2 regions of the Agromyces sp. GL_144 genome follow, and region 1 is predicted to be linked to the other one. Evidence: riboswitches for the same ligand, from Rfam matches in the RefSeq annotation. Region 1 holds a riboswitch; the other holds the start of a gene.
What was found. A riboswitch is a leader RNA that binds a small molecule or an ion and turns the genes downstream of it on or off. The one in region 1 is predicted to bind thiamine pyrophosphate.
Positions count from the first base shown of each region.

Region 1 (3,396 bases):
CGGCCTGGAGGGTCGCGATCGCCGACGAGAGCGAGCAGCCGGTGCCGTGCGTCGCCGTGGTCGCGATGCGTGCGCCGCCGAACGAGACGACGGTGCCGGATGCCGCGTGCACGAGTGCGTCGGGGGCGTCGGCGCCCTCGAGGTGTCCGCCCTTCGCGAGCACGCGGGCGCCCGTGGCGGCGGAGACCGCCTCGGCCTGCGTGATCGCGTCGGCCCAGGTCGCGGCGGGCTCGGTGCCCGCCAGCACGCCGAGCTCGAGCAGGTTCGGGGTGATGAGGTCGGCGAGGGGGAGCAGGTCGCGCAGGGCCGCCTCGGCGTCGGCGTCGAGCAGCCGGTCGCCGCTCGTGGCCACCATGACGGGGTCGAGCACGATGACCGGCACCTCGGTGCGCCGCAGCCACTCGGCGACGACCCCGATCACCTCGGCGTTCGCGAGCATGCCGATCTTGACCGCGTCGACCGTGATGTCGTCGGCGATGGCGTCGAGCTGCTCGGCGAGGAACGCCGACGGCGGCACGTGCACGCCGCGAACGCCGCGCGTGTTCTGCGCGGTCAGGGCCGTGATCGCCGACATGCCGTAGCCGCCGACGGCGGCGATCGACTTGAGGTCGGCCTGGATGCCGGCGCCCCCCGACGGGTCGCTGCCCGCGATGCTGAGCACGCGCGGCACGCGGCGCGCGACCGCGCTCATCGGGCGCTCCATGCCGCGACGAACGCCTCGGCGGCGTCGCGCGGGGAGTCCGCGGCGCAGATCGCCGACACGACGGCCACCCCGGCCGCGCCCGAGTGACGGAGGGCCGCGACATCCGCCAGCGTGATGCCGCCGATGGCGACGCAGGGCAGTTCCGCCTCGGCGGCGAACCGCGCGAACCCGTCGATGCCGAGCGCCGGCGGATGGTCGGGCTTGGTCGTGGTCGGCCGGATGACGCCGACGCCGAGGTAGTCGACGTCGCGCCGGGGCATGCGCCGCAGGGTCGCGAGGTGCTCGGCGGTGTTCGCGGTGAGTCCGATGATCGCCGAGTCGCCGAGCCGCTCGCGAGCGACGGATGCCGCGGTGTCGCCCTGCCCGAGGTGCACGCCGTGCACGGGCAGTCCGCGCTTGCGCGCCGCGACGGCGACGTCGACGCGGTCGTTCACGAGCAGCGCCGCGCGGCCGTCGATCACGGCGGCGAGCTCCTCGAGCTGACGCAGCACGTCGTCGTCGCTCGCGGTCTTGTCGCGCAGCTGCACGACGCGCACGCCGCCGTCGACGGCGGCGGCCACGACGGAGACGACGCCGCGCGGCCCGCAGAGCGCGGCATCCGTGACGAGGGTGATCGAGAGGTCGAGCCTCGCGCGCGTGTTCATTCGGGTGCTCCGACGTTCGCGGGGGCAGCGTCTGCGATCGCGGCCGGCGGCCGTGTCGCGGCATCCGTCACCGTGATGTTCGCGCGTGCGGCGACCGTCTCGGGCGTGACGAGGGCGAGCGCGTCGAGGAACGCGGGCCCGAACGTGCCGGGGCCGGCCGAGGCGGCGGCGGCGATCTCGGCGGCGACCGTGTAGACGACCGTCGCGGCGACGGTCGCCGCGAACACGTCGTGCGTGTCGCCCGTGCCGCGGCTCGCGCCGAGGAAGGCCGCCGTCACGGCGCCGAGCGCGCAGCCGCCGCCGGTGATGCGCGTGAGCACGGCGTCGCCGTTCGCGATACGGGCGGTGCGACGCCCGTCGGTGATGAGGTCGACGGGGCCCGAGACGGCGACCACCGATGCGTGCGTCAGGGCGAGATGGGTGGCCGCCACGGCGGCGGCGTCCGTGCTGTCGGCGGCATCGACGCCGCGACCGCCGGCGCCGGCGCCCGCGAGCGCGATGATCTCGCTCGCGTTGCCGCGGATCGCGGTCGGCCGCTGTGCGACGAGCTCATGCGCGAGCGCGGTGCGCACCGGCAGCGCGCCGATGGCGACGGGGTCGAGCACCCATGGCGTGCCGGCAGCGGATGCCGCGGCCACGGCCTCGCGGGCGGCGTCGCGCTGCTCCTCGTGCGGGGTGCCGAGGTTCACGAGCAGCCCCGAGGCGATGCCGGCGAACAGGCCCGCCTCGACGCGGATGTCGACCATCGCCGGTGCCGCACCGACCGCGAGCAGCGCGTTCGCCGTGAAGTTGGTGACCACGCTGTTCGTGATGCAGTGCACGAGCGGCGCGGACTCCCGCAGGCTCGCGAGCAGCCGCGCGCTCGCCGCCGCCAGGTCGGCGGCGTCGGCGGGCTGCGCCGGTGCGGCCTGCGCCGGTGCGGCCTGCGCCGGTGCGGCCTGCGCCGGTGCGGCGCCGCGGGCGCGCTCGGCGTCGTGGACAGGGTCGGTGGACAGGCGATCGCTCACGCGACATCCCTTCGCTAGTTCGAACTAGATCAGGTTCGACGGGTGTGTTCTCAGCCGCGCTTGCCTGATCGGGCGGGCGCGCGGCACCCCGTGTCACTGCCGGCCAGCTTACCGGCGTGACGGATGCCGCGGCGCGGGGTTGACGCGGCGCCGTCATCCGGTCTCGGCCGAGCCGGAGGTCTCGCGGCACGGGATCGTCTCCGCTGGTTCGGTACCGAAGTACCGAAGTACCGAAGTACCGGACGTCTGCGGTGCGACACCCCCGGGACTCGCAGCAGTCGGCGAGATGGCGGCGCGCCCCGCGCCCCGCGCCCAGCGCCCAGCGCTCCGCGCTCCGCGCGTCTGCTCCGCCCATCGCCGGGCGCTGCGCTCGGCCCCCCAGTTCGAGGGCGAACGCACCGCGAGCTGTGGTGGTCGGCGGAAGCGCCGACTACGGTTCTCGCAACGCCCCGCCGGGTCGGCGATCGTCCGTCGGACGATCTCCACTCGGTCGATCGCCCCCGTGGCCGTTCCTCCGCGGGCCCGGCGGGGTTGTCACACCCCGCGCGCCGGCCCGCTCGACGCGCGCACGACGAGGCTCGTGCCGAGTTCGACGTGCAGGGCGTCGATGGGCTGCCGGTCGACGAGTCGCAGCAGGCGCGCGACGGCGACGCGCCCCATCTCGGCGAGCGGCTGGCGCACGGTCGTGAGCTCCGGCGTCGTCGCGCGAGCGAGGTCGCTGTCGTCGAAGCCGACGATCGAGACATCCGCCGGCACCTGCAACCCCGCCTGCTGGGCCGCGTGCATCGCCCCGACGGCGACCTTGTCGTTGAAGCAGACCAGCGCGGTCGGCGGGTTCTCGCGGGCGAGCAGGCGTCGAGCGGCGTCATGGCCCTCGTCGATGGTCGGCTCGACGGACGCGACGAGTGACGGGTCCTGCAGCACGCCCACGTCGGCGAGCGCCGCGGTGTGCCCCGTCAGGCGCTCGCGGCTCACGAGCCACTCGGTCGGGCCGGCGAGCACGCCGATGCGCCGGTGACCGAGCCCGACGAGGTGCGTCGTG
Region 1 is NZ_CM174399.1:3,691,635-3,695,030, reverse strand. It holds gene thiD (bifunctional hydroxymethylpyrimidine kinase/phosphomethylpyrimidine kinase) at 1-691, opposite strand, end outside; gene thiE (thiamine phosphate synthase) at 688-1,347, opposite strand; gene thiM (hydroxyethylthiazole kinase) at 1,344-2,222, opposite strand; TPP riboswitch at 2,344-2,455, opposite strand; gene AC3IPY_RS16960 (LacI family DNA-binding transcriptional regulator) at 2,889-3,396, opposite strand, start outside.

Region 2 (3,396 bases), 1.8 Mb from region 1:
GAGCCGCTGACGCTGCCCGCCTGAGAGCTCGGCGGTCGAGTGCTCGAGCGGCAGGTCGAGGCCGACGGCCGCGAGTGCCCGTCTCACGCGCGGCCAGATCTCCTCGCGGCGAACGGCGAGGTTCTCGAGCCCGAAGGCGACGTCGTCGCCGACGCGGGCCATGACGACCTGCGCATCGGGGTCCTGCAGCACGAGGCCCGACCGCCCGCGCGCGGCCGACGGTCGCCCACCGTCGACGAGCAGCTCGCCGAGCGCCTCGCCGTCTTCGTCGCCGCCGAGCACGCCGGCGATGCCGTGCAGCAGGGTCGACTTTCCGGCACCCGAGGCGCCGAGGAGCAGCACGCGCTCCCCGGGACGGATGTCGAGGTCGAGCCCCTGCACCGCGGCCGACCGGCGTCCGGCGTGCCGCCAGCCCCAACCACGGGCCGAGATCGCAGCCGGTGCCGTGCGCGCGATGGATTCGCCGCCCGACACGTCAGACCACCCGGTGCTCGCGCCCGGATGCGAATCGATCGAGCGCCCCTGCGCGTGCCAGACCGCGCACGGCGAGCCACGAGAGGCCGCCGGCGATGACCGCTCCGCCGAGCACCGCGGAGACCGTGTAGACGGTCGCGAACAGCGGTGCGGCGCCCGCGTAGTAGAGCACGAGGTCGTTGATGGCCATCGCGAGCCCGGCGGCGGCACCGGCCAGCAGTGCTGCCGGGAACCGCCAGTAGCGGTAGAGGAAGATCGCGAAGACGAGTTCGGCGCCGAGGCCCTGCACGAGTCCGGACTCGATCGTCAGCAGGCCGCCCCACTGGCTGCCGATGAGCGCCGAGACGATCGCCGCGACGAGCTCGGTGTAGAGCGCGGCACCCGGCTTGCGGATGATGAGGCCGCCGAGCACGCCGGCGATGACCCACAGGGCCGCCGGTGCTGCCTGGAGTCCGGGAAGCAGCGCCTCGATGGGTGCCGAGATCGGCCCCCAGATCACGCCCCAGGCCCAGAAGACCACGCCGACGGCGACGCCGACGACGCTCGCGACGACGATGTCGACGACCCGCCAGCGCAGGTTCGGACGCTCGGGGCGTGCAGAGGTGATGGATGCCGCGGATGCGGCCGGTGACGTTGATGATGCGTGCACGTGTCGTGCCCTCTCTCTCGATGAAAGTGGCACGGGTAATGAGATGCGAATGCCTCCCTGCGCTGGCATGACCCAGATCAGGTTCGACGGTCGAAGGTTGAGGACCTTCCTCTCAGCCCGGCTCACCGGACTCCCGTGTTCGAGATCAGCGTACACGCAGACGATCCCTCACGTTCACCGGAGGCGCAATGAGGCGAGTCGGAGGGAGACGGATGCCCCGGCTCAGCGCTTGAGCGCGCGGATGACCGACTTCAGGGCGTGGCCGACGACGAAGATGAACGGCGTCGCGACGAGGACGAGCCCGATGATGTTCGGCTCGAACCTCACACGCCCCGCTTCGCCGACGTAGGCGCCGAGCGGCACCGAGAGACCTCCTCCGCCGCCACCGCTGCCCTGGAGCTCTTCGCCCGTGCCGCCGCTGCCGGCGCCGAAGCCGTAGTAGCCGAGGGCCACCGGCACGACTTTGACGCCGTCGATGTCGATGGTCTCGCCGTAGGCGGTCTTCACGCCCACGCCGGCGACGGTGTCTGCAAGGTCCAGCACGAGTTCAGCCATGTGGCCACGCTACCCGCGCGGGCCTCGGGCTACCAGCCCCACGCCGCGGCGTTCGGATCGAACGGCTCCTCGGGCTGCGGACCGCGCCGCTGTTCGCGCTGCTCCGCCCGGCGCTGATCGCGGTCGCGCTCGCGCTGCACGAGTGCCGCCGGTCGCACCGCGTCGCGCCCGAACCGGGCCGTCACCTGATCGATCGTGCGCTCGGCGTCGCGCCACTCTTCGTCAGGATCCCAGAGCATCGCGCCCGTGCCGGACTCGCGGAGGTTCTCGGCGCGCACGCCGATGAGTCGCACGCGCGCGCCATCGCCGATGAGGCCCTCGAGCGCCTCGGACGCCTCGTCGTAGATGCGCCGCGCGACATCGGTCGGCTCGGCGAGGGTGCGGGACCGGGTCAGCGTGCGGAAGTCGCCGTACCGGAGCTTCAGCGACACGGTGCGCGCGACGAGCCCGGCCTTGCGCAGGCGCACGGCGACGTTGCCCGAGAGCTGCAGCAGTTCGCGGCGGATCACGATCGGGTCGGTCAGGTCGTGACCGAACGTCTGCTCGTGCCCGATGCTGCGCTCGGTGCGGGTCGTGTGCACCTCGCGCGGATCGTCGCCGGCGGCGAGGCGCGCGAGTCGGCCCGCGAGGGCGGGTCCGACGGCTCGGACCAGGGCGTCGGACGGCATCGACGCGACGTCGCCGATGGTGCGGAGCCCGATGCGCGCCAGCGTCTCTTCGGTGACCCTGCCCACGCCCCAGAGCGCCGAGACCGGGAGCGGATGCAGGAACGCGACCGTCTCGTGCGCCGGAACCACGAGCATGCCGTCGGGCTTGGCCCGGCTCGAGGCGACCTTCGCGACGTACTTGGTGGCGGCGACCCCGATGGAGCAGGTGAGCCCGGTCTCGCGCTGCACGCGGTCGCGGATGGTCCACGCGATCTCGGCGGGCGTGCCGTGCAGTCGCCTGGCGCCCGAGACGTCGAGGAACGCCTCGTCGATCGAGAGCGGCTCGACGAGCGGGGTGATCTGCTCGAAGATGTGCATCACCCGCTTGGAGTACTCGGAGTACGCCGGATAGTTGCCGCGCAGCACGATCGCGTTGGGACACCGCTGCAGCGCGACCGACATGGGCATGGCCGAGTTCACGCCGTAGCGGCGGGCCTCGTAGCTCGCGGCCGCCACGACCCCCCGACCTGCCGTGCCGCCGACGAGCACCGGCTTGCCCCTGAGCTCCGGCCGGGAGAGCAGCTCGACCGAGACGAAGAACGCGTCCATGTCGACGTGCAGGATCGGGGTCGCCGAATCGTCGACCGGCCCCGTGGTGACCTGCCTCGACGAGCCGTCCTGCTTGCTCACGTTGCGACCCTACGCCACGCCACCGTCATCGGTCGCCGCCCCCGAACGCCGCGCAGGACCTCGACGCGGAGTTCGCCGGGCGGATGCCGCGAGCCGGCCCCGAACACGACGCGGGCGGTGCCGGACCGATCGGTCCGGCACCGCCCGCGTCCGGCGCGCGGCTATTCGGCAGCGGTCGCCCGCTCGAGCACGAGCTCGCGCACGCGCGCGGCATCCGCCTTGCCCTGCATGGCCTTCATGACGGCGCCGATGACCGCGCCGGCGGCCTGCACCTTGCCGTCGCGGATCTTCGCGAGCACGTCGGGCTGCGAGGCGAGCGCCTCGTCGATGGCGGCGATGAGCGCGCCGTCGTCGGAGACGACCGCGAGGCCGCGCTCGTCG
Region 2 is NZ_CM174399.1:1,925,940-1,929,335, reverse strand. It holds gene AC3IPY_RS08660 (ABC transporter ATP-binding protein) at 1-474, opposite strand, end outside; gene AC3IPY_RS08655 (ECF transporter S component) at 476-1,123, opposite strand; TPP riboswitch at 1,161-1,261, opposite strand; gene AC3IPY_RS08650 (hypothetical protein) at 1,346-1,678, opposite strand; gene AC3IPY_RS08645 (DNA polymerase IV) at 1,708-3,015, opposite strand; gene gatB (Asp-tRNA(Asn)/Glu-tRNA(Gln) amidotransferase subunit GatB) at 3,177-3,396, opposite strand, start outside.
Region 2: it holds a riboswitch for thiamine pyrophosphate, as region 1 does, so the genes downstream of both, AC3IPY_RS08655 (ECF transporter S component) here and thiM (hydroxyethylthiazole kinase) in region 1, are expected to answer to the same signal.